DNA from 2 places in the Dehalococcoides mccartyi 195 genome. Region 1 is predicted to be linked to the other one. Evidence: riboswitches for the same ligand, from Rfam matches in the RefSeq annotation. Region 1 holds a riboswitch; the other holds the start of a gene.

What was found. A riboswitch is a leader RNA that binds a small molecule or an ion and turns the genes downstream of it on or off. The one in region 1 is predicted to bind cobalamin.
Region 2: it holds a riboswitch for cobalamin, as region 1 does, so the genes downstream of both, DET_RS01805 (adenosylcobinamide amidohydrolase) here and DET_RS00725 (zinc-dependent dehydrogenase) in region 1, are expected to answer to the same signal.

Annotation. Positions count from the first base shown of each region.
Region 1 is NC_002936.3:121,541-124,680, forward strand. It holds gene DET_RS00720 (4Fe-4S binding protein) at 1-763, opposite strand, end outside; cobalamin riboswitch at 998-1,190, shown strand; gene DET_RS00725 (zinc-dependent dehydrogenase) at 1,299-2,324, shown strand; gene trpD (anthranilate phosphoribosyltransferase) at 2,345-3,140, shown strand, end outside.
Region 2 is NC_002936.3:299,276-302,415, forward strand. It holds gene DET_RS01785 (reductive dehalogenase) at 1-978, shown strand, start outside; gene DET_RS01800 (hypothetical protein) at 1,021-1,317, shown strand; cobalamin riboswitch at 1,316-1,459, shown strand; gene DET_RS01805 (adenosylcobinamide amidohydrolase) at 1,572-2,339, shown strand; gene DET_RS01810 (sensor histidine kinase) at 2,827-3,140, shown strand, end outside.

The sequences.
Region 1 (3,140 bases):
GTACGCCGGTGGAAAGCAGAACCGAATCGTAGCCCTGTTTTAACAGGGTCTGTACGGACTGCACCTGGCAGGAGGTATGGATGGTTACGCCCAGGTCGGTGATGGCCTTAATTTCTTTATTGAGTATATCTTTGGGCAGCTGATGCTCGGGTATACTGTAAAACATCTTGCCGCCGGCGTATTCCATAGATTCAAATATAGTTGCTTCGTGCCCCAGCAGGGTCAAAAAGTAGGCTGAGGTAAGCCCGGCTGGGCCGGAACCGATAATAGCTACCTTTTTGCCGGTGGAAGGGGCAATTTTAAGGTTATTTTTCCAACTGCCGTCGTCATTTTCAGCGGCATATCTCTTTAAAGCCCGAATGGCAATAGGCTCGTCAAATTTCTGGCGCTGGCACTCCAGTTCACAGGGGTGGAAACAGACATAACCGCACACTGAAGGGAAGGGTATCTTTTCTCTCATAACAGCAGTGGCAGCCGGGGCGTTGCCCTCAGCTACAAAGCGGACATAGCGGGGGATATCCAATCCGGCGGGGCAGGCGCGGGTGCAGGGAGCGGTGCCGACCCGTTTGGTGGGTGTCTTATCCCTGTCCAGTTTGATAGCATCTACCGGGCAGATGCTGGCACAGCGGTTACATCCGGTGCAGCGGCTCTGTGTCCAGAAAAACTCACTGCCGGCGGTGCGCTTGGTAGAAACTACCTTGCCGTCCTGTTTGATTTCTTCAGCCGGTTCCATTTTGTCTGCAGGTGCTTTTGTTTTGGCCATATATGTCTCTTCTACAAAATATTTAAGCCGATATTTAAAAGACCTAGTTCCTGATATTATACTTGCAACATATAGTACATTGTCAATCTGCAAGCTCACCTGTGAGCCAAACTGCTCTATTCTACCACCCATTTAATTCTTTATCCACCCGGCTTTTGAAGCAGCTGTTTTTTGGGCAAAATGCGGCTAAAATAAGTATTGACAAAACAGAAATAACTAATTAAAATCAAGTCTAATTGAATATGGTCTGCCGGTGCTTTGTAACAAAAGCTTAAAAGGGAAGCCTGTTAGAATCAGGTGCGGTCCCGCCGCTGTATACGGGGACGAAAACTGGAATACGCCACTGTTTCATTAAAATGAAGCGGGAAGGCCCGGTGAGTAGGTTGAGCCGTAAGCCAGAATATCTGCCGGTATAGAGTTTCGCGGAAAATGGCCGTGGGAAATGGTAAATCCCTGAGCCGAAAGGTTTGGGGTTTTATTTTTTTTAATCCTCAAACCTTGGTGGTTTGGGGATTTTTTTATTATGGGGGGAAATATGAAAGCGGTCTTGCTGGAAGAACCGGCTAAACTTAGCCTGGCGGAGGTGGACACTCCGTCCTGCCCCAAGGGTGGTGTGCTCTTGGAGGTAGCCTGCTGTGCAATCTGCGGCACAGACGTAAAGATGTTCCGGCGGGGACACCGTGACCTTAAGTATCCCCGGATACTGGGGCATGAAATAGCCGCTGTGGTAGCCTGCTCTGAACACCCTGATTTCAAGGCGGGTGACAGGGTGCAGGTTTATCCGGGTATTGCCTGCGGGGTCTGCCCGCTTTGCCTGCAGGGCAGGGAGAATTTGTGCGGGCAGGTGAAAATAATCGGTTTTAATTATGACGGGGGCTTGGCCGAATATATGGCACTTCCCCCTGAAAGCCTGCCTGGCGGGCTTAACATAATACCTGAGAATGTTTCAGACGAAGAAGCCTCTCTGGCTGAGCCGCTTGCCAGCTGTATCCACAGCCAGTCTGTTAGCCGGGTGGGGGACGGAGACCGGGTGCTGGTGCTGGGGGCTGGGCCTTTAGGTCTTTTACAGGCCATGCTCGCCCGGCATAACGGGGCGGAAAAGGTGCTTATGGCCGAAGTCCTGCCTGACAGGGTGTGTGGGGCGGAACTGGCCTGCCCTGACGGGGTGATAGATTTGGCAAAGACCAGCCTCAGGCAGGGGGTTTTTGAGCAGACCGGGGGGGCGGGGGTAGATGTGATTTTGATTGCCAGTTCGGGGGTAGAAGTGGGAGAGCTGCCCTCTGTTTTGAGCCCCGGCGGGCGGATAAATTTCTTTTCCGGTCTGCCTAAAGACCGTTCTGAATTCAGCCTGGACGCCAACACTATCCATTACCGGGAGCTGGCCTTGAGCGGCTCTTACGGCTCTACTCCAGCGGATAATACCCGGGCGCTTAGCCTGATAACGGATGGGATTATACCTGTAAAAAGGCTTATCAGCCGGGTAACGGGTATTTCAGATATAGAGGAGGCTTTTCTGGGGGTGGAAAAGCTAAAAGGCCTTAAAACCATTATCAAATTTTAATAAAAAAGAGGGAAACAAAAGTGGACGAAAACAGGGTAAAAAATTTCGGGGCTGTCATAAGCCGCCTTATTTCAAAGGAAAATCTTAACCGTGAAGAAGTAAAAGACTGTTTCTGCCAGATAATGCGGAATGAACAGCCTGACCTCCAGCAGGGTGCCTTTATGGCCGCCCTAACCGCCAAGGGTGAAACAGCACCGGAGATAGCCGGTGTCTGGGAAGCTATATATGAGCAGGATACGGTAAGGGTTAAGCCTTTGGTAAATAAACCTTTGGTGGATAACTGCGGTACGGGCATGGACAGCCTGAAGACCTTTAACATCAGCACGGCTGCTTCCATTGTGGCGGCGGCGGGCGGGGTGGTACTGGCAAAACACGGTGCCAGAGCCCTTTCCGGCAGCTTAGGGACTATTGATATGCTGGAATCACTGGGTGTTGACGTGGAAACAGACGTGGAGACCGTCAGGCGGAGTATTGAAACGGCGGGTATAGGCATTTTTAACGGCATGAGCGCCAAAGTTCACCCCCAGGCTCTTTTCCGTATCCTTTCCCAGATACGTTTCGGGACTACCCTTAATATTGCCGGTTCGCTGGCAAACCCGGCTTTGCCCCGTTATGCGGTCAGGGGGGTATATTCAGCCGAACTATTGCAGCCGGTGGCCGAGGTGATGCGTGAGATAGGTTATAAAAAAGCCCTGGTTATCTACGGCTCTGCCCCCGGCGGCCGGGGAATGGATGAACTTTCCGTTTTGGGCGAAAGCCGCATTGCCGAGCTTGGCGAAGACGGGCAGATTATTAACTACAGCTTGTCTCCGGCAG
Region 2 (3,140 bases), 180 kb from region 1:
GCTTTAATCCGCATGGCTGCTAGATGGTGCGGCGGGGCTGAAGTGGGCTACTTGAAGGCAGATGAATATACCAAGAAACTTGTACATAAGACATGCGGCGTTTTACCGATTCTGGCAGATAAGAATGGCAAAGAAGTAGTTTGGGAAGATGTTGATCAGCCATACGAAACAGATAAAAAAATGGTTATCCCAGAAAAGTGCAACAACATAATAGTAGTTGTAATACGCGAGGCTAGAAATCCGGCTTTGATGGCGCCGAGCTATAGGGCGGATGCTACCACTGCCAAATCTTATGCTCGTTCAATTGCATTTGATATCCATTTCAGAGGATTTATTCATGCCATTGGCTATACTACTGCAGGTTCAGGCTGGGGCCCCTGGAATAACGTGCCGTTCGGAGTACTATCTGGGATAGGTGAGTTGGGGCGTATGAGAGGGCAAATAACCCCATCTTGTGGTCCATTAATTCGTAAGGTGGAGGTGTTTTTCACTGATCTCCCGTTACCCACTACTAATCCCATAGACTTCGGGGCTAATCGTTTCTGCAGGGATTGCGGATTATGTGCCAAAGCTTGCCCTGCTTCAGCTATACCGACTTTCCGTGAACCGACCTATGAGATTACTCCCGCTGATGATGCTAATTCCAATCCGACCAAGCTTATACCGGAATACTTTAATCTATCCGGTAAAAAGGTCTGGCCTAACAACGACTTTGCCTGCCACAATTTCTGGGTGACTTCTGGTAAACATGGGTGTGCGGCTTGCGTAGCTTCTTGCGTATTTAGCAAGGATATCAAGTCCAGTATCCACGAAGTAGTTAAAGGCGTAGTTTCTCAGACAGGTATCTTCAACGGCTTTTTTGCCAATATGGACCATGCCTTTGGTTACGGCATAGTCAAAGACCAGAATATGTGGGACAACTTCTGGTTTGAACCTGATAAATACTGGCCGCTTGAAGGTATTGAAACCAATTTATAAAGACTGGCAATAGCCTTATTTTCTAGAAAGGAAGTTAGAAATATGTGGTCTCTGTATACTCTCATATGGATGCTCATAGGTATCGCTTTAGGCGTAGGTTTTACATTTCTGATTAATAAACTTGGCCAGAAAGGGATATCTTTGCGCCTTTATGAATGGATTATAGGTATAGCCGGGCTGATACTATTCCTATTTACTATTCAGAATTTCTATACAGCTTTCCAAGAGTTTTATTCTCAGGCAGCCTATATGTTCCTGCTGGTTACCGGTTTACCGGCGATAATCCTTATGCTGGTCAGCTGGCAGTTAGTTACCAGACGTATCAAGGCCCAAAGTTAATATAAGTATTACCTGAAATCCCCTTGGATTCAAAGGGGGAAACGGGAAAGAAAGCCGGTGAAAATCCGGAGCAGTAGCGCCTACTGTGAGCGGGGAAAAGAGCAAGCCAGCAAAGCGCCCGGATTCAGGTACTGCCCTTCCGGTGACTACGGAAAGAGCAGGTGCGGAGTTAAAGATAATTAGCCCCCTCCTGTATTCCGGAGGGGGCATATTTTACGGGGAAAGGGAATAAGGCTGATATGGAGGGAACAAAGGTGATATCTGAACTGAAAACAGATACCTGTTATAAAGAACTGGGCAGTTTTCACGGGGTAAAAGCAGGCATTGTCTATCATAAGGCACTGGGTGCGTCCACCAATACTTTGGTAATAGAACTGCCGGAGGAAAGGAATATACTCTCCACCCGCACCGGGCTGGGTAAGGCCAGATATATCTTAAACACCCACATACCCCCTGAACTCTGGGATTTCATGCACGACAACTCATCAGACTGGCAGACAGCCTATTCGGTAGTGCTGGAAGAAGTCCTTGAGAGATACGGCACAGACCTGGATAAAGTCTCATTTTTATCTACTGGAGTAGACCAGGACAAAATAGCCTGGGCGGAAGAAAGTTATGAAGAGTTTTGGGTACTTGCCTTTGCTACTGCCGGGGTCAAGACCAACGCCATGCGGATAGGCTGTGATGCCGCAAGCGGTATAGAGCGAAATGGCAAGTTTGAGAAGATAGGCACGATAAATATTATCCTGCTTACCGGCTCTACTCTGGAGACACCCACGCTTGCTTCGTCGTATATCACACTGACCGAGGCTAAGAATGTAGCTTTACAGGAACTGGATATACGGAGTGCGGTACACCCCGAATGGCAGGCAACCGGAACGGGAACAGACCAGATAATCAGCGTATCAGGCGGGGATGATAAATATACTTATGTGGGTGGTCATACCAAACTGGGGGAGATGATGGCCAAAGCTGCAACTCAGGCAGTCAAACAGGCCGTCAGAAACTGCCGGGGATACTAGATAGTCGCTATTTATTAAATATTCATAGCCGAATAGTTAGTAATGTTAATATAGATTCCAGATTACTTATTAATATCTTGAATTCGTTTTATAGTTATTTATTCTCAAACGCCCTCAATTATCAAGCTAATGTCATAGCCGGTCTGGTATGGATTAGGTAGTCGTTGTATACCTTGGCAGGTCTATTAAGACAACTTATAATATCAGGAGGGTGATCTTATAAAATAAATTGATGTTAATTATACGGTAAATCCCGTGCCAGTTTACCAAATAAAATATCCGATTCTTCATTATTTAATATTCTTATACTCTTATAAACTCTTTTATTACCTTCAGCAAGGCTTTAACTGCCGGAATATAGAATGTAACCCCATTGTCTATAAAATCTTACACAAATGTTAGCCGTATTATTCAATTGTACTTGTTTTTTTTGTATGGTAATATTAGTATGGCTATAAGTAGCGGATTGTTGTGGGGGACTCTAGCCATGATTGATAACTTGGATACGATTCAGATCGATACCTTGCCTGTAGGTATTGTAGTGATAGATGTTTTGTCCAGAAAAATCATGAATATAAATCAGGCGGCCCAGAATCTTATCGGGGCAGAGGCATCCGAGATTATAGGCCATTCCTGCCATAAGTTCATTTGCCCGGCGGAAGAGGGTAAATGCCCGATACTTGATATGGGGCAATCAATAGACAATGCTGAAAGGCAGCTGCTGACCAGCAGTAGCAAGCTGATTACTATTTTAAAAACTGCAAGCAAGGTTACCATAAATGGCAGGGATTTTCTGTATGA